3 regions of the Enterobacter asburiae genome follow, and region 1 is predicted to be linked to each of the others. Evidence: predicted binding sites of a transcription regulator. Region 1 holds the regulator's gene; each other region holds the start of a gene.
The links. The regulator CRP, encoded in region 1, controls carbon source genes, mostly activating them, when cyclic AMP is high. The targets are predictions, from matches to a motif close to ATGTGANNNNNNTCACAT.
Positions count from the first base shown of each region.

Region 2: a site for CRP is predicted at 3,120-3,137, ahead of ACJ69_RS10995 (CidA/LrgA family protein). Genes of this name have one in related genera too.
Region 3: a site for CRP is predicted at 4,854-4,871, ahead of ACJ69_RS20795 (2-hydroxycarboxylate transporter family protein). Genes of this name have one in related genera too.

Region 1 covers NZ_CP011863.1:3,921,380-3,929,536, reverse strand. Annotated here, with positions in the region: gene ACJ69_RS18915 (ABC transporter ATP-binding protein) at 1-367, shown strand, start outside; gene ACJ69_RS18910 (hydrolase) at 480-1,502, shown strand; gene ACJ69_RS18905 (YheU family protein) at 1,499-1,717, shown strand; gene ACJ69_RS18900 (phosphoribulokinase) at 1,748-2,617, shown strand; gene ACJ69_RS18895 (OsmC family protein) at 2,684-3,088, opposite strand; gene crp (cAMP-activated global transcriptional regulator CRP) at 3,400-4,032, shown strand; gene ACJ69_RS18885 (YccS/YhfK family putative transporter) at 4,090-6,177, shown strand; gene argD (bifunctional acetylornithine/succinyldiaminopimelate transaminase) at 6,174-7,394, opposite strand; gene pabA (aminodeoxychorismate synthase component 2) at 7,481-8,044, opposite strand; gene ACJ69_RS18870 (putative adenosine monophosphate-protein transferase Fic) at 8,075-8,157, opposite strand, start outside.
Region 2 covers NZ_CP011863.1:2,244,899-2,253,055, reverse strand. Annotated here, with positions in the region: gene ACJ69_RS11015 (glutamine synthetase family protein) at 1-2, opposite strand, end outside; gene sanA (outer membrane permeability protein SanA) at 127-843, opposite strand; gene cdd (cytidine deaminase) at 970-1,854, opposite strand; gene ACJ69_RS11000 (CidB/LrgB family autolysis modulator) at 1,984-2,679, opposite strand; gene ACJ69_RS10995 (CidA/LrgA family protein) at 2,676-3,071, opposite strand; gene ACJ69_RS10990 (type 1 glutamine amidotransferase) at 3,263-3,979, opposite strand; gene ACJ69_RS10985 (AraC family transcriptional regulator) at 4,039-4,836, shown strand; gene dusC (tRNA dihydrouridine(16) synthase DusC) at 4,878-5,810, shown strand; partial or broken gene ACJ69_RS10975 (carbohydrate porin) at 6,170-7,458, shown strand; gene licT (BglG family transcription antiterminator LicT) at 7,625-8,157, shown strand, end outside.
Region 3 covers NZ_CP011863.1:4,282,152-4,290,308, reverse strand. Annotated here, with positions in the region: gene citF (citrate lyase subunit alpha) at 1-258, opposite strand, end outside; gene citE (citrate (pro-3S)-lyase subunit beta) at 269-1,144, opposite strand; gene citD (citrate lyase acyl carrier protein) at 1,141-1,434, opposite strand; gene citC ([citrate (pro-3S)-lyase] ligase) at 1,451-2,473, opposite strand; gene ACJ69_RS20800 (fumarylacetoacetate hydrolase family protein) at 2,487-3,350, opposite strand; gene ACJ69_RS20795 (2-hydroxycarboxylate transporter family protein) at 3,368-4,729, opposite strand; partial or broken gene ACJ69_RS20790 (histidine kinase) at 5,075-5,338, shown strand; gene ACJ69_RS20785 (IS5-like element IS903B family transposase) at 5,416-6,339, shown strand; partial or broken gene ACJ69_RS20780 (ATP-binding protein) at 6,396-7,766, shown strand; gene ACJ69_RS20775 (response regulator) at 7,756-8,157, shown strand, end outside.

The DNA of each region.
Region 1 (8,157 bases):
AGACTACCAGCAGTGGCTGACGGACGTGCAGAAGCAGGAAAACCAGCCGGAAGAGTCAGCAAAAGACAACGCCAACAGCGCGCAGGCGCGTAAAGACCAGAAGCGTCGTGAAGCGGAGCTTCGCACCCAGACGCAGCCCCTGCGTAAAGAGATTACCCGTCTCGAAAAAGAGATGGAAAAACTCAACGCCACGCTTGCTGTTGTTGAAGAGAAGCTTGGCGATAGCGGCCTGTATGACCAGAGCCGCAAGGCTGAGCTGACCGACTGCCTGCAAACCCAGGCGAAGACCAAATCCAGTCTCGAAGAGTGCGAGATGGCGTGGCTCGACGCGCAGGAACAGCTGGAAGCAATGCTGCAGGCTGACTGACCTATTTACCCCATTTGAAGAACAGAATCCGTACCGGGTTCGGAAATCCAGCTTAAACGGGGTACAATTCGGAAAGTATCGTAAATTTCCGACAAGAATCAGCATCGCGCTTATGACCCAAATCATACCATCAGACTTCGACATTGCGGCCGAAGACAGCACTGAGTTCGTGCCTATGCGCGGCGTGGCGAATCCCCATTTGCAGACCATGCTGCCGCGACTGATCCGCCGCAAGGTTCAGTTCACCCCGCACTGGCAACGGCTTGACCTGCCAGACGGTGACTTTCTGGATCTCGCCTGGAGCGAAGCGCCTGAACAGGCTCGCCATAAACCGCGTCTGGTGGTCTTTCACGGTCTGGAAGGCAGCCTGCACAGCCCGTATGCGCATGGGCTAATTGAAGCGGCAAAAGCACGCGGCTGGCTCGGCGTGGTGATGCATTTTCGCGGCTGCAGCGGTGAACCGAATCGTCAGAAACGCATTTATCACTCGGGTGAAACCGAAGACGGCACGTGGTTTTTACACTGGCTGCGGGACAACTTTGGCACCGTGCCAACCGCCGCGGTGGGCTACTCATTGGGCGGCAATATGCTGGCCTGTCTGCTGGCCAAAGAGGGTGAAAGCGTCCCGCTGGATGCCGCCGTCATTGTCTCCGCGCCGTTTATGCTCGAGCAGTGCAGCTACCACATGGATAAAGGCTTTTCCCGCGTCTATCAGCGCTACCTGCTCAACCTGCTGAAGGCCAATGCGGCGCGTAAACTGAAGGCCTACCCGGATACCCTGCCGGTAAGCCTGCGCCAGCTGAAAAAGGTGCGCCGTATTCGCGAGTTCGACGATCTGATCACCGCGAAAATCCACGGCTTCGCCGATGCGATTGACTATTATCGTCAGTGCAGCGCCATGCCGCTGCTAAGCAAGATCACGCAGCCGACGCTGATTATTCATGCCAAAGATGACCCGTTTATGGATCATCACTCGATCCCCGCTCAGGAGTTCCTGCCCGACAACGTTCACTATCAGTTGACCGAGCACGGCGGCCACGTCGGGTTTATCGGCGGCACGCTGCGCCGCCCGAAAATGTGGCTTGAGGCGCGTATTCCTGACTGGCTGACCCCTTATCTGGACGGTGCAAAATGATTATTCCCTGGCAGGATCTGGCTCCCGAAACGCTCGATAATCTGATTGAAAGCTTTGTATTACGCGAAGGCACCGATTATGGTGAACAGGAACGCTCGCTTGAGCAAAAGGTCAACGATGTTAAGCGCCAGCTGAAAAGCGGCGACGTGGTGCTGGTGTGGTCAGAACTGCATGAGACGGTCAATATCATGCCCCGCAACGCGTTTCACGGCTGATCTTCCACCCTTTTCAGTCAGGGAGTTGCTATGTCTGCCAGACATCCGGTTATTGCCGTTACGGGGTCGAGTGGTGCGGGAACCACCACCACCAGCCTCGCATTTCGCAAGATTTTCGCCCAGCTGAATCTCCGTGCGGCGGAGGTCGAAGGCGACAGCTTTCACCGCTACACGCGTCCGGAGATGGACATGGCCATTCGTAAGGCGCGCGATTCGGGTAAACACATCAGCTACTTCGGCCCGGAAGCCAATGACTTTGGCCTGCTGGAACAAACCTTTATAGAGTACGGTAAGAGCGGCAAAGGGCAGTCCCGCAAGTATCTGCACACCTATGATGAAGCCGTCCCCTGGAATCAGGTGCCGGGAACCTTTACCCCGTGGCAGCCGCTGCCGGAACCCACCGACGTCCTGTTTTACGAAGGACTTCACGGTGGCGTGGTCACCCCTCAACACGACGTGGCGCGCCACGTGGATCTGCTGGTCGGCGTGGTCCCTATCGTTAACCTGGAGTGGATCCAGAAGCTGACGCGTGACATGAGCGAGCGCGGCCATTCGCGAGAGGCGGTGATGGACTCCGTGGTGCGCTCCATGGAGGATTACATTAACTTTCTGACGCCGCAGTTCTCCCGCACCCATATCAACTTCCAGCGCGTGCCGACGGTGGACACCTCCAACCCGTTCGCGGCCAAAAGCATCCCGTCGCTGGATGAAAGCTTTGTAGTGATCCATTTCCGCAATCTCGACGGCATTGATTACCCCTGGCTGCTGGCCATGCTGCAGGGCTCTTTTATTTCGCACATGAATACGTTAGTGGTGCCGGGCGGAAAAATGGGGCTGGCGATGGAGCTCATCATGACGCCGTTGGTGGAGCGACTGATGGAAGGGAAACAGATCGCGTGAGCATGTTCCCTCTCCCAGTGGGAGAGGGTTAGGGTGAGGGCATCAACACGCACGATGCCCCATCAATCACGCCTCGATCACTTCATACGAATGCGTGATTTTTACCGCTTTCTCCAGCATTAACGCCACCGAGCAGTACTTCTCCGCAGACAGGTCAACCGCACGCGAGACCGCCGCGTCTTTCAGCTCTTTACCGGTGACCACAAAGTGCAGGTTAATATGGGTGAACAGGCGTGGCGCCTCTTCGCGACGTTCTGACGTGAGTTTGACTTCACAATCCGTCACGTCATGACGTCCTTTTTGCAGAATCGATACCACATCAATTGCGCTGCATCCGCCTGCCGCCATCAGCACCATTTCCATTGGGCTGGGTGCTTTATCGCCGGAGTTACCGTCCATCAAAATCTGGTGTCCTGACGCGGACTCGCCCAGGAACGTTAAACCTTCAACCCATTTCACGCGCGCTTGCATATTCTTAAACTCCAACGTTGCATTTTTGGTGACAGATTACGCGTGCGTTACATTTCTCGCAATGGAAGGCGACCTGCATCATGCTGAAGCGAGACACCAGGAGACACGCGGCGAAAGCTATGCTAAAACACTCAGGATGCTACAGTAATACATTGACGTTACACGTGTATGCAGAGGACATCAAACTTTACTGGCTGCGAAACGTTACGGTAGCCGACTTCCCAGGGTATGGGTAAGAATTCGATTGCAACCCCAGAGTCCGGATGCATCTGATGACTCTGGTGACAGCTTATAACAGAGGATAACAGCGCATGGTGCTTGGCAAACCGCAAACAGACCCGACTCTCGAATGGTTCTTGTCTCATTGCCACATTCATAAGTACCCATCAAAGAGCACGCTGATTCACCAGGGTGAAAAAGCGGAAACGTTGTATTACATCGTTAAAGGCTCGGTGGCAGTGCTGATCAAAGATGAAGAAGGGAAAGAGATGATCCTTTCTTATCTGAACCAGGGCGATTTCATCGGTGAACTGGGCCTGTTTGAAGAGGGCCAGGAACGTAGCGCCTGGGTTCGTGCAAAGACAGCATGTGAAGTGGCTGAAATTTCTTACAAGAAGTTCCGTCAGCTGATTCAGGTTAACCCTGACATCCTGATGCGTCTTTCTTCCCAAATGGCGCGCCGTCTGCAGGTTACGTCAGAGAAAGTGGGTAACCTCGCCTTCCTGGACGTTACCGGCCGTATCGCACAAACCCTGTTGAACCTGGCGAAACAGCCAGACGCCATGACCCACCCGGACGGCATGCAAATTAAAATTACCCGTCAGGAAATTGGTCAGATCGTCGGTTGCTCCCGTGAAACAGTGGGCCGTATCCTGAAAATGCTGGAAGATCAAAACCTGATCTCCGCCCACGGTAAAACCATCGTGGTTTACGGAACGCGTTAATTCCGCTTAAACGGCGTGCCATCGCAAGGTGTCACGCCGTTTTTGTCTCTACTCCCCATGTGGCGCAGGCTGATCTATCACCCGGAAGTTAACTACGCACTGCGACAAACGCTGGTGTTGTGTCTTCCTGTGGCCATAGGCCTGATCCTCGGACATCTTCAGCAAGGCCTGCTGTTTTCCCTCGTGCCCGCCTGCTGCAACATCGCCGGTCTGGACACGCCGCATAAGCGCTTTTTCAAACGCCTGATTATCGGTGGCTGCCTGTTTGCCGGCTGTAGCCTCGCCGTACAACTTCTGCTTGCCCGGGATATCCCGCTGCCGCTGATCCTGACCGTGCTGGCGATGACCCTCGGCGTCACGGCGGAAATCAGTTCGCTGCACGCCCGCCTGCTTCCCGCCTCGCTGATTGCGGCCATTTTCACGCTGAGCCTTGCAGGGAATATGCCGGTGTGGGAGCCACTGCTGATTTACGCCCTGGGGACATTATGGTACGGGCTGTTTAACTGGTTTTGGTTCTGGCTGTGGCGCGAACAGCCGCTGCGTGAATCCCTGAGCCTGCTCTATGTGCAGCTTGCGGATTACTGCGAGGCCAAATACACCCTGCTCACCCAGCATACCGATCCGGAAAAATCCTTACCGCCGCTGCTGACGCGCCAGCAGAAGGTGGTGGATCTCATAAGCCAGTGCTATCAGCAGCTGCATATGCTCGCCGCCAACAAGAACCACGAATACAAGCGGCTGCTGCGCACCTTCCAGGTCGGGCTGGATCTGCAGGAGCATATCTCCGTTAGCCTTCACCACCCGCAGGAGGTGCAAAAGCTGGTCGAGCGCAGCCACGCCGAAGCGGTGATCCGCTGGAACGCGCAGACCGTGTCCGCACGCCTGCGGGTGCTGGCCGATGATATTCTCTATCACCGCTACCCGACGCGCTTTAACATGGATAAGCAGCTGGGCGCGCTGGAGAAAATCGCCCGTCAGCATCCGGATAACCCCGTCGGCCAGTTTGCCGCCTGGCACTTCAGCCGTATCGCCCGCGTGTTGCGCACGCAGCGCCCGCTTTATCCCCGCGACCTGATGGCGGATAAGCAGAAACGGCTTCCGCTATTGCCCGCGCTCAAAAGCTATCTTTCTCTTAAATCGTCCGCCCTGCGCAACGCCGCAAGGATTAGCGTGATGCTCAGTACCGCCAGCCTGATGGGTATGGCGCTGCACCTGCCGAAACCCTACTGGATCTTAATGACCGTGCTGTTTGTCACCCAGAACGGCTACGGCGCCACGCGGGTGCGTATTCTGCATCGGGCTGGCGGAACGATGGCCGGGCTGATCATCGCGGGCGTGACGCTGCACTTCCACGTGCCGGAAGGCTATACCCTGGCAGGCATGCTGGCGGTTACGCTGGTGAGCTACCTGATTATCCGCAAAAATTACGGCTGGGCGATGGTGGGCTTTACGGTGACGGCGGTATATACCCTGCAGCTGCTCACGCTCAATGGCGAACAGTTTATTGTCGCCAGGCTGATTGATACCCTAATCGGCTGTCTGATTGCCTTTGGCGGCATGGTCTGGCTGTGGCCGCAGTGGCAAAGCGGACTGCTGCGCCAGAACGCCCACGACGCGCTGGAAGCCGACCAGCAGGCTATTCGCCTGATCCTGAGCGACGACCCGCAGCCCTCGCCGCTGGCCTATCAGCGAATGAAGGTCAACCAGGCGCACAACGCCCTGTTTAACTCGCTCAACCAGGCGATGCAGGAGCCGGGCTTTAACTCGCACTATCTGGCAGACATGAAGCTCTGGGTGACGCACAGCCAGTTTATCGTCGAGCACATTAACGCCATGACCACGCTGGCGCGCGAGCACACGATGCTGACGCCGGATCTGGCGCAGCGCTATTTGCAGTCATGTGAAATTGCGTTGCAGAGGTGTCAGCAGCGTCTGGAGTATGACGCGCCGGGCGAGTCGGGAGATTCAAACATTCTGGAAGCACCGGAGACGTTAACCCACGGGCCAATGAGCACGCTGGAGCAGCATTTGCAGCGCGTTCTCGGGCATCTGAACACCATGCACACCATTTCGTCGGTGGCATGGCGTCAGCGCCCGCATCACGGGATTTGGTTAACGCGCCGGTTAAAGCGAACCGAGTATTAACCTTTAACGATCTTCGCGACCGCCGCGGCAAAGCGGGTTAACCCGTCCTCAATATCCCTGTCTTCCACCACCAGCGACGGCGCAAAGCGCATCACGTCCGGTCCGGCATTGAGTACCATAACCCCTTCGTGCGCCGCAGCGTGCAGGAAGTCGCGCGCGCGGCCCTTGTACTGCGGCTTCAGCTCGGCGCCAATCAACAGCCCCATCCCGCGGATTTCGCTGAACACGTCGTACTGCTCATCAATCTTTTGCAGGTATTTTACGAACAGCTCGCGCTTCGCGCTCACGGCGTTCAACACCTCCGGCGTGTTGATAATGTCGAATGCGGCGCCCGCCACGGCGCTCGCCAGCGGGTTGCCGCCGTAGGTAGAGCCGTGAGAGCCGACGTGGAAAGCGGAGGCGATCTCCTGCGTCGTCAGTACCGCACTCACCGGGAAACCACCGCCGAGCGCTTTAGCGCTGGTCAGAATATCCGGCGTCACGCCGTAGTGCATATACGCGAACAGATCGCCGGTACGCCCCATCCCGCACTGTACTTCATCAAAGACCAGCAGCGCCTGATGTTCGTCGCACAGCGCGCGCAGTCCTTTCAGGAATTCCGGGGTTGCCGCGGTCACGCCGCCTTCACCCTGAATCGGCTCGACAACAACGGCGCAGGTGTGGTCGTCCATCACCGCTTTCACGGCATGCAGATCGTTAAACGGCACGTGGACGATGTCGGCCGGCTTCGGGCCAAACCCGTCGGAATACTTCGGCTGGCCGCCAACGGAAACGGTAAAGAAGGAGCGTCCGTGGAAGGCATTGTGGAAGGCGATGATTTTGGTTTTGTACGGGCTATGGCGCGTTGTCGCGTAGTAGCGCGCCAGCTTAAAAGCGGTTTCGTTGGCTTCGGTGCCGGAGTTCATAAACAGCACGCGCTCGGCAAAGGTCGCATCAATGATCTTGCGGCCCAGGCGCAGCGCCGGTTCGTTGGTGAACACGTTGCTGGTGTGCCACAGGGTTTCGCCCTGGGTTTTCAGCGCCTCCACCAGCACGGGATGGCAATGACCCAGCGCCGTGACCGCAATACCGCCCGCGAAATCCACATACTCTTTCCCCTGCTGATCCCAGACGCGGCTGCCCTTTCCCTTCACCGGGATAAACTCAGCCGGTGCATAAATCGGCAGGATCACTTCATCAAATGTCGCGCGGGTAATTGCTGGTTGTTCAGTTGCCATGTCATGACCATCCATTTTATGTCACAGTGATTGTGAAAATATAATCACAAAATATGCATAAAAAATCATAACAAGGCAACAGATATTCAGCGATTGAGGAAATTCGCCAGCAGCGCGTGCCCCTGCTCGCTGAGGATGCTTTCCGGGTGGAACTGCACGCCTTCGAGGTCCCATTCGCGGTGACGAATCCCCATGATCTCCTGCGTATCGCTCCAGGCGGTCACCTCAAAGCAGTCGGGCAGCGTCGGCGGGTCAATGACCAGGGAATGGTAGCGCGTCACGGTTAACGGGTTATTGAGCCCCGTGAATACCCCGGTGCCGGCGTGTGTGACCGGAGAGGTTTTTCCGTGCATCACTTTGGCGGCGCGCACGATGGTAGCACCAAACGCCTGGGCAATCGCCTGATGGCCCAGGCAGACGCCCAAGATCGGCAGCTTGCCGGCATAGTGCTGGATAACATCCAGAGAAATACCCGATTCCGACGGCGTACACGGCCCCGGAGAAATCACGATTTTCTGCGGAGCCAGCATCCCGATATCGTCCAGTCCGATCTCGTCGTTACGGCGGACAACCACCTCTGCACCCAGTTCACAAAAATACTGGTAAAGGTTCCAGGTGAAGGAATCGTAGTTATCTATCAGCAGAATCATGGCGGCTCCCGAAAAAAATGCCGCCCTATTCTACTCAGATTCCCGCGCTTCGCTCACTACTTTGGCAAAGATAGCGTTTAGCGCGGTTAAATCTCCCGTTGCGCCGCTTCGGT
Region 2 (8,157 bases), 1.7 Mb from region 1:
ATTATTGAGTTCATAGTCATTCTTCAATGAAGCCGTAGCGGCAGTGAACTCAGCTTAAAAGAGCCGATGTAAAGGGGGGATAAAAAGCGTCAGGCCCGGCGTAAAGAAAGTATAAAGGCGGCCCTGCTATTTCTCTTTTTTCTGCATATCCAGCAGCTGTTCGGGCGTGACGGCCGGGTAACCCTGCGCGTCTTCCGGCACTTCGTGCATCGCCGGAATCGGCACCAGCGGGCCTAAAAAGCGCGGTTCGCGTTTGAAGATATACAGATCGGCCAGGGCGCCAAAACGCGCGCCGAACTCGCGCACGCGCACGCTCAGCATATCTTTTGGCGACGGCACCGCGTAACACTGCGCCTGAATGCCCATATGCAGCGCGATAAACAGCGCGCGCTCGCAGTGGAAGCGCTGGGTGATGATGATGAAGTCGTTGGTGTCGAAGACTTTACGCGTGCGCACGATGGAGTCCAGGGTGCGGAATCCGGCGTAGTCGAGCACGATATCGGCAGGATCCACGCCCGCGGCAATCAGGTCCTTACGCATCGTCACCGGTTCATTGTAGCTTTGCAGGGCGTTATCGCCGCTCAGCAGCAGGTAGTTCACCTTGCCGCTGTTGTAGGCGTTCAGCGCGCCCTGAATGCGGTAACGGTAATACTGGTTAATCACGCCGGTGCGGTAATACTTGGCGGTGCCGAGGACCACGCCAACCTGACGATAGGGCAGATCCTGCAGGTCATCAAAGATGTAGGGGGCGGTTTTCCAGCTCATCCAGCGGTCGAGACCCAGCACGATCAACAGCAGTATGCCGACCAGGACAGACAGGCTGTAAAAAACGCGCTTTAACATGGAGATGGCTCGTTCGTGGATGAAATTTAACTCAGGCTACTTTACCCGCCTGGTTAGCGCAAGAAACAGCGACTCAACTGAGGGGTTTTTCAGCAAACTGGCGGGCATTTCTGCCCGCCGGAAGGATTACGCAAGCAGTACGCGGTCAATCGTCGTGCAGCCCAGCGCTTTAAGCGTCGCGGCGGTCGCATCCCACTGAATCAGCGGCGCATCGGCAATTTCTGCCAGAATAGCGCGCTGAATGTCCGGATAGTCATAGCCGTTCAGGCTCAGCAGGTTAAGCGCGCCCTGCAGCGGAGGCAGGGTTGGGTTAAACGCGGCGTTTTCCGCGTAGCTGCCGCTAAAGATCCGGCCATCGCGGCACTGCAGCGCCACGCCGCTCGGGGACTTGCTGTACGGAGTGTGGCTTTTGTTGGCCGCGCGAATGGCCGCCTGGTTCAGGTCATCGCCGGACAGGGCGTAACCGTGGTCCTGCTCGTCCATCAGCAGCGTTTTGATCTCCAGATCTTTCGGGCCAAACGCGTCAGGCAGATAATCCCCCAGCGTGTGCGGCGCGCGGCCTGGCAGGTTGATGCGCAGCTGCAGCCCGCTGTTCAGCTCGTTCATAAACTGACGGCAGTGGCCGCAGGGGGTGTAGTTAACGGTAATGGCGCTCAGGGCTTTTTCACCGCGCAGCCAGGCGTGGCTGATGGCGCTCTGCTCGGCGTGAACGGTCTGCTGCATGGTCGCGCCCAGGAACTCCATATTGCCGCCGAAGTACCAGGTTCCGCTGACGCCGCGCGCAATGGCCCCGACGTTAAAGTGGGAGAGATCGGCCCGCGCGCAGGCGGCAGCCAAAGGAAGCAGTGCGAAAGCCAGCGCGTCTTCGTCCAGTCCCGTTGCTTGTTTCAGCATCGTGACCTGCTCCGCGGTCAGCAGGGCGGGGAAGTGTGCATCTGCCAGAACGGGAGCCAGGGCTGACTGCAAATTCTCTGCAAGCTGGGCGAAAGCAGCTTGAAAACGTGGGTGCATGGCGTTTGCCTCATAAAGGTTAATGGATCGGTAGTTTACGGAGCCGCCAGGGCTTTATATGTGATCCACTTCTCATTATGTATGCAACTTATGAAATCAAAATGAAATTTGCGCGACGCATCGCAAATTTTAGCCCATCACCGCCAGAATCAGCGGGAAAATGAACGGGGCCAGCAGGGAGGTGATAATCCCGCAGATCACCAGCGCCAGGGAACTAAACGCCCCTTCCTGATAATCCAGCTCCGCACAGCGGGCGGTGCCCAGGGCGTGGGAGGCGGTCCCCATTGACAGTCCCCGTGCCGCTTTAGTGTGAATACGCATCCCGTTCAGCAGGGTGTGACCAAACACCGCACCGAGAATACCGACGAAAATGACGCACATCGCGCTGATGGCCGGGATCCCGCCAAGGCTGCCACCCACTGCCATCGCGATAGGCGTGGTCACCGATTTAGGCAGAATAGAGGCGGCAATCTGCGGGGAGGCCCCCATCAACAGCGCTACCGACGTGCCGGTGATCATCGCCACCAGGCTGCCCACAAAACAGATGGTGATGATGGATTTCCAGCGGGCGCGGATCTGGTGGAGCTGCTCATATAAAGGAAAGGCGAGCGCCACAACGGCAGGCTGCAGCAGGTCGTTTAAAATTTTGCTGCCGGCAAAGTAGCGTTCGTAAGGAATGCCGGTGAGCAGCAGGAGCGGAATGATCACCACCATCGCCACCAGAAGCGGGTTCAGCAACGGCATTTTAAAACGTGCGGCAAGCTTGCGCGCGGCGAAGAACACCGCCAGGGTTAACGGCAGCGACCACCAGATATTGGCCATCATTTTTTTGTTTTCTCCCCGACCACGTTACGTTCGCCATGCACCAGATGCGAACTCCAGCTCACCACAAGGAAAACCACCAGCGTACTGACCGCGCAGGAGACCACAATCGGGCCGAACTGGGCCTTGAGCAAATCAAAATACTGCATGACCCCGACGCCGATAGGCACGAAAAGCAGCGCCATGTAGCGAATAAGGACGAAGCAGCCGGGATTGACCCATTTTGCGGGCAGGATTTGCAGCGCCAGCAAAACAAAGAGGATCAGCATACCGATAATGCTGCCGGGAATGACGATGGGCAGCAGCGACGCGATGAATATCCCGGCATACAGGCAGGCGTATATCAGAACGAATGCGCGCAGATATTGCCAGATAATGTTCAATGATTTGCTCATGGTGATAGTCCTTGCTGAAACGAATTCATCATACAATTAAACCTAAAAATGTGCCACGGATCACATCATGAAATTTGAGCATACCAGACATTCCAGGATGGAACGTCCGGTATCACCGCACAGGGGCAGGCTACAGTTTAGAGGAAAGGGAGTGCGGTGGCGAAGTGACGAGCCAGTGAAATACCTCTGAGTCAGGCCTCGCGTTGGGCGGCGAGTTTATCCAGAAAGGAAAACAGCACCTGATTCATTTCGCGATAATCATGCGAGCGAAGTTTTTCCGCCGTTTCGACAAAACGAAATTCAGCCGCGCGGCGGAGATCGTTCGGCGAATGTTCAATCAGCAGCTCAACCACCTCCGGCGTCAGTTCCATATGGCACTGAAAACCGTAAACCCGTTCGCCATATTGCACGATCTGACGGGGGCAGCCCTCGCTGTAAGCCAGCACCTTAGCCTGCGGCGTCAACCCCGGCATGTCGTTATGCCAGTGACCGACGTTCAGCTCGTGGCCAAAATCCTTAAACAGCGGGTTGGCCTTGCCTGCATCCGTGAGCCTGACGGGAAATTTGCCGATCTCTTTTTCCGGGCTATGGCAAAACGCTGCGCCCAGCGCTTCACCGATAAGCTGCGAGCCCAGACAAACGCCAATCACCGTTTTACCCGCCTCTATTGCGCGGCCGATGAGCCGCATTTCCGCCTGCGCATCAAACCAGGGGCACTCCTTAAGCGTGGTGGCAGGTGACTGCGGGCCTCCCATGATGATAAGCAAGTCTGTGCTCTCCAGATCCTCGGGTAAAGGATCGCCCTGATAAACTCTGGAGTAGCTCATACTACAGCCGCGCTTTGTCCCCCAGATTTCATATGCGCCTGGCGCTTCGAAATGTTCATGAATGATAAATTGAATGTGCATTGCGTCTCTTTCCGGTTACGTGTACAAGCAGCATCATAAGAGGAAGGGAGGAATGTGAAATGCCAACCTTTATCGATAAAACGCCAATTCACGACGATGCCATCGGATGGTCCAGAGGGGCAATTAGCTATACGCGCGGCGAAGTGGATCCCCCTCACCAGCATCCACAGGGGCAGCTTTTGTTTGCCATCAAAGGGGTGATGCTGGTCGAAACCGGCAATAAGCGTTGGGTCATACCGCCACAGCGCGCGCTGTGGATCCCTCCCTTTCAGGAACACACCTACAGCGTGTTATCCACAACGGAGCTCCGCGCGGTCTGGTTTAGCCCGGCGCTGATATCGCAATGCGAGCCTTTTAAACGGAAAGAAGAGGTTCACGTGATTACGGCGACAGCGTTGTTCAAAGAGCTCATTGCCGGGCTGTTCAGTGCGCAATACCGGCCAGCCAGTCAGCGCAGCATGGCCGTTTTGCTGCTCGAAATCCTCAGCGAGGCGCAGCAGATTTCGGCCGAATTACCAATGCCGGTGGATGAGCGGTTACATCGCGTCGCCTGTGACATCATTGCCAGCAATCTCTGGGACGTTTCGATGGAAAGGCTGGCGGAACAGGTCGCGATGTCTGAACGCACATTCTCACGCGCGTTTATCAAAGATACCGGCTTTAGCTTCCGGGCCTGGCGACAGCGAGCAAGGATTTGTGCCTCGCTGGACCTGCTCGCAAACGGATACCCGGCTAAGCAGGTGGCTTGGATGCTGGGGTTTTCTGGCTCGGCGGCATTTGCGGCGGCGTTTCGCGCCGTTGTCGGGGCAACGCCAGCTGACTTTTTCCCTGAACAGAAGCGCTTCCCAGCGATATAGAGAGCGGCTACTATAGCGCGTCTTTTTTCACAGGTACTGCTATGCGTGTTTTACTGGCCCCAATGGAAGGCGTGCTCGACTCCCTCGTGCGCGAGCTTCTGACCGAGGTGAATGATTACGATCTCTGCGTGACAGAGTTTCTGCGCGTGGTCGATATGTTGTTGCCGGTAAAATCCTTCTTCCGCCTGTGCCCCGAGCTGCACAACCAGAGCCGGACCTCTTCCGGCACGCTGGTGCGTATTCAGCTGCTCGGCCAGTATCCTGAATGGCTGGCGGAAAACGCCGCCCGCGCGGTTGAGCTGGGCTCTTACGGGGTGGATCTCAACTGCGGCTGCCCGTCGAAGCTGGTCAACGGCAGCGGCGGCGGAGCGACGTTGCTGAAAGATCCTGAGCTGATTTACCGCGGCGCGAAAGCCATGCGTGAGGCCGTGCCTACGCATTTGCCGGTGACGGTGAAGGTGCGCCTGGGGTGGGACAGCGACGCGAGGCAGTTTGAAATCGCCGATGCGGTGCAGCAGGCCGGGGCCACCGAGCTGGTGGTGCATGGCCGCACCAAAGACGATGGCTACAAGGCCGAGCGCATTAACTGGCAGGCGATCGGCGAGATCCGCAAGCGCCTCACCATTCCGGTGATCGCCAACGGTGAAATCTGGGATTACGAGAGCGCGCAGGCCTGTCTGCAGGCCACCGGCTGCGATGCGGTGATGATCGGTCGCGGCGCGTTGAATGTGCCCAACCTCAGCCGGGTGGTAAAATATAACGAGCCGCGAATGCCGTGGGCAGACGTCGTTACGCTGCTGCAAAAATACAGCCGACTGGAAAAGCAAGGCGATACCGGTTTGTATCACGTCGCGCGAATTAAACAGTGGCTGAGTTATTTACGCAAAGAGTACGATGAAGCGCTGGGATTATTTCAGGAGATTCGGACATTACAGACTTCGTCTGATATTGCCCGGGTGATTCAGTCAAAATAATAAGCGTTAAATTGCTCACACTTTTTTAAATCAGAAAAAAGTTCAGGTTTTCAACGTGGCGCGACGGTGTTAAGGTGCCACTGTTTTCAACGCAGGATTGTTACTGTCTAACAGGCAAAACCTAAGCGTTTCACAGCATTTTCGCTGTGGAGCGCTTAGGTTTTTTTTTGCCTCTCGTTTACGCAGGAGAGAAATTTGGCTTAGCGCTTTTTACTGATTTTAAAAAAATGAAATATCGACAGGAAATAGAAAAGTTTCCTGCGGCCGGTTACGCACAAAATACTCAATCACAGGTTGTTATTATGGCATATAAAAATAAACTCTATGCGTTCGCCTTATTGACGATATCCCCGCTGTCAATGGCGCAGGACTGGAACGGAACGGTATTAGGGTTTGAGGCTCCGCCGGAGCCTGTTCTGGGCGAAATGCTCGGCATACGTAAAATCCTTAACGATAACGGTTTTACCTATAACCTCGGATACCTGAATGAAATTGGCTGGAACGGCGGTGGCGGATATAACCACGACTCCCACGTGGCCTATATCGACCAGTTTGCGCTGACCTTCAACCAGGATCTTGAGCGCTGGAGCGCTATCCCGGATGCGCGTATCGAAGGGAACATCGTCAACCGTAACCACAATGACGACCTCACCACCAAACGCGTGCAGGACCCTCGCGTCAACTTTAACGACCTGACCCAGGAGAGCTGGGGCGGGCAGTCCATTACCCGTCTGGGCTGGCTGACCTTTGCCCGCAGCTTTGACGACCGGCGTCTGACCTGGCGCATCGGGATGATGAACAAGGTGCAAACCTTCGATCAAATCATCCCCTGTGATTTCCAGCTGCTTTCGCAGTGCGGCGGGAAGTCAGCCAACTCGCTGACGTGGAACAACTGGAACGTTCACACCTGGGGCACCACGCTTGCGTATAAATTAACGCCGACGCTGACCCTGAAGGGCGGCGTGATGGAGCAAAACCCGGACGCCTCCAGCCGCAGCCACGCCTGGAGCTGGTCGACGAAGGGCAGCAAAGGGGTTTTACTGCCGGTTGAAATCGAAGCGCGTCCGCTGGTTAACGGCCTGCCGGGCGCGTACAACCTGGGCGTGGTGTTTACAACGCGCCGCAAACCGATCTCTATCGCGGCAAATCCGGCGGGGCGGGCGCGACGGATCCGGACGGGTTTGAAACCCACAGCCGGACCTGGTTCATGTACGCCGGACTAAACCAGCAGCTTACGCAGCATCAGGACGATCCGAATCGTGGGTTGAGCACCTCTTTCAGCATGAGCCTTGCGGATCAGAGTACCAACTACATGCACCAGGTTTACGCCGCCTCGCTGCGCTACCGCGGGCTGTTTGACGCGCGACCGGAAGACTGGATTGGCTTTGGCTTGACCTGGATTGATATGAGTAGCCAGTACGCCCGCAATCAGCGCTATATGAACAGCCTGAGCGGCGTGTCGGACTATAACGATCCGGCGTATCGTCCGGTGCCGGGCCACTCCCTGAACGGCGAGTTTTACTACCGTTTTCGTCCAGTGCCGTGGCTTGAACTGCAGCCGGGCATTCAGTACTGGCACCATCCCGGCGGGGTCAGTCGCACCCAGGATGCCTGGGTTACCGAGCTGAAAACGGTGGTGAGCTTCTGATATCACCGTAGCAAGTTCGATCCGCGTCACGTTTCTGACGCGTGATGCATTGAGGCTATGAATGAAACTGATAGAGTGCCAGAACTGGATTGTTACTGCTTAGGCAGGCAAAACCTGATTTTCTGGCATCTGCCGGAGGTCAGGTTTTTTTGTTTCTGGGGTTCAGATGAAAATCGCCAAGATACTCAATAATAACGTGGTGGTTGTTCAGGATGAGCGCGGGCGCGAACAGGTGGTGATGGGCCGTGGGCTGGCCTTTCAGAAGCGCGTCGGCGAAGCGCTGGATACCGCGTTGGTTGAAAAGGTGTTTGCGTTACAAAGCGATGAACTGGTGCGTCGGCTTGGGGAGCTGCTGAGTCAAATTCCGCTGGAGGTAATGACCACCTGCGACCGCATCATCGGGCTGGCGGCGCAGCGGCTGGGCAAGCTGCAGGAGAGTTTGTATATCACCCTCACCGACCACTGCTACTTTGCGATTGAGCGGCAGAAGAACGGGCTGGCCATCAAAAACGTGCTGCTGTGGGATATTAAACGGCTGTATCCGAAGGAGTTCGAATTAGGGCAGGAGGCGCGGGCCATTATCGCCAGACGCCTGAACGTCGAGCTGGAGGAGGATGAGGCCGGGTTTATCGCGCTGCATCTGGTCACCGCGCAGCTGAACAGCGAAATGCCGGAAGTGATGCACGTGACGCGGGTGAT
Region 3 (8,157 bases), 360 kb from region 1:
TTTAAAACCCATTCGCGCCAGCAGCGCCACGACGGTGTTGATCACCCGGTCGCCTTCGCGAAACGCGTGGTGGAAGGAGATGGTCATCCCGTCCTGCAGGCCGCAACGCTTAACCGCCTCTTCAACAGAGGCGCAGAGCTTGCGGCTGTGCTTCGCGTCGCTGTCCGCCAGCCACGGCGTGGCGCTGTGGGCGGTATCAAAGGGTTTGAAGTCCCGCAGATGGGGAAAATTCACGTGAAGAAGTTCTGTCTGATTCATTATTTTATCCTTACCGACGCACGCCGGAGGCCGCCGCGCGCTCCAGCACCACCTGCGCGTGGTTAATAATCGGTGCATCCACCATTTTGCCGTTGAGCGACACCACGCCCAGGCCGTTACGCTCGCCCTCTTCTGCCGCCTCAATCACCCTTTTGGCGTGATCCACCTCATCCTGCGTCGGGGCGTAGGCGTTGTGCAGCAGGTCAATCTGGCGCGGGTTAATCAGCGATTTGCCGTTAAAGCCCATCTTGCGGATCAAATCGACCTCGCGCAGGAACCCTGCCTCGTCGTTAACGTCTGACCACACCACGTCGAAGGCGTCGATGCCCGCCGCGCGGGCGGCGTGCAGCACGGCGCAGCGGGCGTAGAACAGCTCGGTGCCGTCGCCGCGCTCGGTCTGCATGTCCATCACGTAGTCAAAGGCGGCCAGCGCAATCCCGATGAGGCGCGGAGAGCTGCGGGCAATCGCCACGGCGTTGATGACGCCAATGGCCGATTCAATCGCCGCCATCACGCGGGTGGAGCCGACCTCGCGGCCGCACTCGCTTTCGATACGTTCGAGGTGGCCTTCCAGCTCGTAGATATCGTCCGGCGTGTCGGTTTTCGGCAGGCGGATCACGTCCACGCCGGCCCGCACGGCGGCCTCCAGATCCAGCAGGCCAAACGGCGTGCTGAGCGGGTTAATGCGCACCACGGTTTCAATATCCTGATACATCGGGTGCTGCAGCGCGTGGAACACCAGCATGCGCGCGGTATCCTTCTCGCGCAGGGCGACGGCGTCCTCAAGATCAAACATGATGGAGTCGGGACGGTAGATAAAGGCGGTTGAGAGCATGGCGGCGTTGGCGCCCGGCAGGAACAGCATACTGCGGCGGAGTTTGCTCATTTCAGCGCCCCCCAGTTGATGGCCTGTTCATCGGCGGCACGCATCAGCGCGCTTTGCAGGCGGGCGCGGATAACACAGTCCAGCGCCCCTTTGTCTTCAATAATGATTAATCCCTGGTGCACGTTCATGGCGCGCAACGTGTCGTTGACCACCTGGCGAATCTGCTCGCCAAACTGCTTAATCACTTCACTGTGGATGACTATCTCCAGCTCGCCGTGAGCGGGAGCGATTTTCACCATCAGGTCGCTGGACTCCTGCGTTCCGGCCAGCGCCTCCCTTACAATTTTCATGATAAATTCCTGGTAGTTAAGCGACTTCCGCACTCGCACGGTAATGCGTTTCGAGATGCGCGAAGGTGGAGTCCGGGACAATCTCCCGGATCCGGGAAAACTGCTGTGTCTTCAGTAAGCGGCGCACTTCGGACGCTGAAATAGCGTTGCCGGTGGCCTTGATGCGCGGCATTTCCACCACCTCGATATGCGAGGCCAGCAGGTCGTGCAGCGTCTGGTTGTACTGGCGGGTGATATCGCAAAACGGCTCCGAGCCGATGAAGCGGTGCGTAATGCCCAGCGCCGGGGCAATAAAGTCCCGGAAGATCAGCACGTCGATCTCGCTCCACGCCTGCTGCACTTTGCCGGTCTCCTTCAGGAAGTAGGCCGGGAAGGTGGCGCGGGAGATGATGTACTGCGAGCCTTCATGCACTACCACGTTCGGCAGATGCGCCACGCCCGCGCGCACCATCTCGAGGCGCGCGCTGAACGGGAAGAACGAGGCGTCTTCACGCACCACGAACAGGTGCAGGGCGTCGCACCGCTGCGCCGCCTGCTCAACCAGATGGCGGTGGCCGAGGGTGAACGGATTGGCGTTCATCACTATCGCGCCAATGTTCTCCCCGCACTTGCGCTTCGCGCGCAGGGAACGGCAGTAGCGTTCGATCCCCTGCGGGGTGTTCTCCATCAGCACCGCGTTGTTCCCGCTCTGGGCAATCGGCCAGAAGCCGCTGCGGGCAAAGCGCTCCCGGTTGCACGGACGGGTGCAGAGGAAGAGATGAAAATGGCCGCACTCCAGCGCCGCATTTTCCACCTCTGCAAGCAGCCGCGCGCTGAGGTTCTCGCCGCGAAGCTGCTCGTTAACCGCCACGCATTTAATGACGTTGGCAGCAAGCCCTGCGCAACCCACCAGCTGCGAGCCGGACCAGGCTTCGACAAACAGCGTGATGTCGTTGTCCAGGCCAAGGCCGCTGTCTGCCAGCAGGTAGCGGATCTGGCTTAAGCGTTCCGGGTGTTTCGCCACGACGGTGTGGCGAAAATCGATGGGTTGCGAGTGCATGCTGCCGCCTTACTTAATGTGCTGCCGCAAGCCCGACGGCTGGCGCTTCCACGATCACGTTGCTCAGATGACCGATATGCTCGATCTCCACCTCAATGCGATCCCCTTCCTTCATAAATAGCGGCGGATTGCGCTTTTTACCCACCCCGCCCGGAGATCCGGTGATGATCACGTCGCCCGGGCTGAGGCGGGTGAAAGTGCTGATGTACTCGATCAGCTCCGCAACCTTGTGGATCATGCTGCTGGTGTTGTCTTCCTGCACCATGCGGCCGTTCAGCCAGGTGCGGATCGCCAGCTGGTGCGGATCCGGGATCTCGTCCGCCGTCGCCATCCACGGCCCAAACGCGCCGGTTTTGCGCCAGTTTTTACCGGCGGTAAACCAGGTGTGCTGCCAGTCGCGGGCGGAGCCGTCCATGTAGCAGCTGTAGCCCGCCACGTGGCGCAGGGCGTCATCGCGGCTGATGTTCTCCCCGCCTTTACCGATAATCACCGCCAGCTCGCCTTCGTAGTCGAATTCGCTGGAGTGGCGCGGCTTCAGCACCGGCTCGTTGTGGCCGGTCTGTGAATCGGGGAAGCGGACAAACAGCGTCGGCGCCGGGTTATGCTGGTCAAACTCCTTGCGCTTGTCGGCGTAGTTCATGCCCACGCAGAGGATCTTTTCCGGCTGCTCGATCACCGGTAAGAAGGTGATGGCGCTCATCGGCACGTCCACGGCGTCGTTCAGGTAGCGGGTGGCCTGCGCCAGCCCGTTGCCCTGCAGCAGCGCCTTAAGGTCGCTGTAGCGGTCGCCGAGACGGCGGCCTAAATCAATCACGCCGTCGGCCTGGACGATGCCGTAGCTGCGTTTTCCCTGGTATAAAAAGCTTGCGAGTTTCATTGTTCTTTCCTGAAAACTTAAACGAGGAAGTTGCCCAGAATCAGCAGTGAGACAGAGACGTTAATCGCCCCGCCGATACGGGTAGCAATCTGGGCGAACGGCATCAGGCTCATGCGGTTGCCTGCGGTCAGGATCGCCACGTCGCCGGTACCGCCCTGGCCGCTCTGGCAGCAGGAGACGATGGCGACATCAATCGGGTGCATACCAATCTTTTTGCCGACGAAGAAGCCGGTGGCGACCAGTGCAGAAACGGTGCTGACAATCACCAGCAGGTTGCTGACGGTGAACGCCGCCACCAGTTCATGCCACGGGGTGATAGCCACGCCGACGGCGAAGAGGATTGGATAGGTCACGGAGGTCTGGAAGAATTTGTACACCACCTGAGAGCCTTCCAGCAGGCGCGGAGAGGCGCCGTTGCAGAGCTTCACCAGTACCGCCATAAACAGCATGCCGACCGGTGCGGGCAGGCCAATCAGCTTGTGGCCAAGCATTCCCAGCATGTAGAGCAGCACCGCCAGCAGCGCGCCGGAGGCGATAGTGGTGACGTCCGCTTTGCCGGAAAACGCAGGCTGAGAGACCGTAGCATCGGCATTCGCGCGGTTAGGCATCAGCTGACCTTCACCGGTCAGGTGCGGGAAGCGTTTACCGAGCTGGTTCAGGCAGCCGGAGATGATGATTGCCGTCAGACCGCCGAGCATTACCATCGGCAGCACGCGGCCGAGCGCCACGCCCTGGTCCATGTGCAGCAGGGTGGCATAGCCGATGGAAAGCGGGATCGCCCCTTCCCCGACGCCGCCCGCCATAATCGGCAGAATGATAAAGAAGAAGATCTGGAACGGCTCAAGACCCAGCGCCAGGCCCACGCCCATCCCCACCAGCATGCCGACGATTTCGCCGCACAGCATCGGGAAGAAGATGCGCAGGAAGCCCTGAATCAGCACCGTGCGGTTCATGCTCATGATGCTGCCGACGATAATGCAGCAGATGTAGAGATAGAGAATGTTGGTGGATTTGTAGAACTTGGTGGTGGACTCGACCACCACGTCCGGCAGCAGGCCATAATAGACCAGCGCGGAAGGGATAAAGGTGGCGCAAATCGCCGCCGCGCCGAGCTTGCCGACAATCGGAAGGCGTTTGCCAAACTCGCCGCAGGCAAAGCCGAAGAAGGCCAGCGTTGCCACCATGACCACGATATCGCTCGGCAGTTTTCCGCCCAGGCAATCAATAGCAATCAGCGCGCCCGCCAGAACGAACAGCGGCAGAGGAATAATCCCAACTTTCCAGGTATCCATAATATGCCACCAGCGCTCTTTGAGCGAAGGTCGCTGAATTTCAATCGGGTCGTGGGTAACAGAGAAAGAATCGTCAGTTGTGCTCATAATAAGCCCCTTGGTTATTTTGTGCATTCAGCTTAGAGTCACAAAGGCTTACTTTATGTGAGGAATGGCATATTAAAAGCGAAGTTTTAATGGCAGCTATGGTTTTAATGGTTTCTTTTATTTAATGTGATTTATACCTTATTTATTGTCGTGGTTTTTATGGTTTCTTTTCCGAATTGAACAAACAAATAACATTTGTTCGTGTAGCCCGAAGCACGGTAGCCTTCAGGATAACTCTTTTACAGCGCCCGCTGTGCAAGGGATCACAAGTTTTCGGCAAAGCGGGCGTCAGCGCGAAAAAAGATGATATATTGGCGATCTTTGCTGCTACCTCGCGTGATAGTTATGAAAGTCTCTTTCCAGATTAAGCTGTTTATTTCGCTGGTTGCCTTTTTCTCAGTGCTTTTCGCGCTGCTGGGCGGATATTATTATGCCGACGTCGGGAAACAGCTTTATCAGGAAATGAGTACGCGTGCCAAAATACAGGCTGAAGAGATTGCGCTTATTCCGACATTGCGTAATGAAGTTGAACAAAAGAATATCTCCGCCATCCATGATTTTATGCAGAAGATTTCTGCGCACAGCGACGCCAGCTTTATTGTGATTGGTGGCTTTGTTGAATAAATCGAACTTTTGCTGAGTTGAAGGATCAGATCACGTATCTTCCCGACAACGCAGACCGTTCCGTGGCAAAGCAAAAGTTCAAAATCACCAACTGGCCCACCTACAATAAAGCCCTCATCAACCGTGGCTCCATAACTTTCTGGCTGGATGATGAAGCTATTCAGGCCTGGTATGAGTCAGCAACACCTTCTTCACGAGGCAGACCTCAGCGCTATTCTGACCTTGCCATCACTACTGTGCTGGTCATTAAACGCGTATTCAGGCTGACCCTGCGGGCTGCGCAGGGCTTTATTGATTCCATTTTTTCTCTGATGAACGTTCCGCTACGCTGCCCGGATTACAGCTGTGTCAGCAGGCGGGCAAAGTCGGTTAATGTCAGTTTCAAAACGCCCACCCGGGGTGAAATCGCACACCTGGTAATTGATTCCACCGGGCTGAAGGTCTTCGGTGAAGGCGAGTGGAAAGTCAAAAAGCATGGCCAGGAACGCCGCCGTATCTGGCGTAAGCTGCATCTCGCCGTTGACAGTAAAACACATGAAATCATCTGCGCTGACCTGTCGCTGAACAACGTTACGGACTCAGAGGCCTTCCCCGGGTTAATCCGGCAAACCCACCGGAAAATCAGGTCAGCCGCCGCCGATGGCGCTTACGATACCCGGCTATGTCACGATGAACTGCGGCGTAAGAAAATCAGCGCGCTTATCCCTCCCCGAAAAGGTGCGGGTTACTGGCCCGGTGAATATGCAGACCGTAACCGTGCAGTGGCTAATCAGCGAATGACCGGGAGTAATGCGCGGTGGAAATGGACAACAGATTACAACCGTCGCTCGATAGCGGAAACGGCGATGTACCGGGTAAAACAGCTGTTCGGGGGTTCACTGACGCTGCGTGACTACGATGGTCAGGTTGCGGAGGCTATGGCCCTGGTACGAGCGCTGAACAAAATGACGAAAGCAGGTATGCCTGAAAGCGTGCGTATTGCCTGAAAACACAACCCGCTACGGGGGAGACTTACCCGAAATCTGATTTATTCAACAAAGCCGTGATTGGTGATAATAAAGGGCAGCATCTTTTTCACTCCGTCTTTGCCGACAGAGTGGGCACAACCCTGGTTGGCGGAGACAATGAAGCCGTATTGCAGGGGAAAAGCACCACCACCATTCGCAAAGGCGGGCTGGGCATTTCGCTACGCAGTAAAGCCCCTATCTTCAACGCTGCCGGACAGGTGGTCGGCATCGTTTCGGTAGGCTATCTCACCAGCTACCTTGATACCATTACCGTCAGTAAAGTGGTCAATATCCTGATTGCCGCCGTGCTGCTGCTGATCGCTCTCTTTATCTTCTCCTGGTTCTTTACCCGCAGCATCAAGAAGCAGATCTTCTCCCTTGAGCCGCGCGAGATAGGCCTGCTGGTGCGCCAGCAGAAGGCGATGATGGAGTCTATTTATGAAGGCGTGATTGCCATTGACGATCGGCGGCGGATTGAAGTCATCAACCAGGCGGCGCGCAAGCTGCTGGGTCTGAGCCAGCCGGCCCGCGAGCTGCGCGGACAGCTGATAAGCCAGGTGATCGATCCGGTCCCGTTCTTCGACACGCAGACGATGCTGGCGAAAGATACCCATGACGAGATTTGCCGTTTTAACGATCTCACGGTGATTGCCAGCCGGGTGCACATCATGCTTGAGGGGGCGCTGCAGGGCTGGGTGATTACCTTCCGCGATCGCAACGAGATCGACTCGCTGAGCGCCCAGCTCAGCCAGGTAAAACGCTATGTCGATAACCTGCGCATTATGCGCCACGAGCAGTTAAACAGGATGACCACCCTCTCCGGCCTGCTGCACATGGGCCGCTACGAGGAAGCGATTGGCTACATTCAGGCGCAGTCGGAGCATGCCCAGGAGCTGCTGGACTTTATCTCTTCGCGCTTCAGTTCCCCGACCCTGTGCGGCCTGCTGCTGGGGAAAGCCGCCCGCGCACGGGAGAAAGGCGTCGAGCTGTGTTTCGACCCGGGCTGTCGGCTGGACAAACCCTTCCTGCCCCTTGGGGAGCAAGAGCTGATTTCAATTATTGGCAACCTGCTGGATAACGCCATCGAAGCGACACAGCGGTCGCCGCTTCCCCACGCGCCGGTAGAAGTGCTGATAAAACTCAGCGAACAGGAGCTGATTATTGAAGTCGCCGACCAGGGCGTTGGCATTACACCGGCGATCCGTGACCGGATCTTTGAACGCGGCATCACCACCAAAACGCGCGGCGATCATGGGATTGGCCTGTATCTGATCGAAAGCTACGTCACACAGGCTGGCGGCGCGATAGAAGTTGCCGATAATACCCCGCGCGGCGCCATTTTCTCCTTGTTTATCCCGGCCACGGGAACCGCCCGGCAACTGGAAGACACCGACTATGCAACATGAACTTATCGACGTACTGATTGTTGAAGACGAGAACGAACTGGCGCAACTGCACGCGGAGCTGATAGGCAAACATCCGCGTCTGAGGCTGGTAGGCATTGCCTCGTCGCTGGCTGCGGCCCAGGCAGAGCTTGAAAGCAAACAGCCGCAGCTGATGCTGCTGGATAACTACCTGCCGGACGGCAAAGGTATCTCGCTTATCAATAACCCCATGCTGGCCCGCGCCAACTGCTCGGTGATTTTTATTACTGCCGCCAGCGATATGGACACCTGCAGCCAGGCGATTCGCAACGGCGCGTTCGACTACATCCTCAAACCCGTCTCCTGGAAGCGGCTCAGCCAGTCGCTGGAGCGGTTCGTGCAGTTTGCAGAACAGCAGCGGGTCTGGAAGATT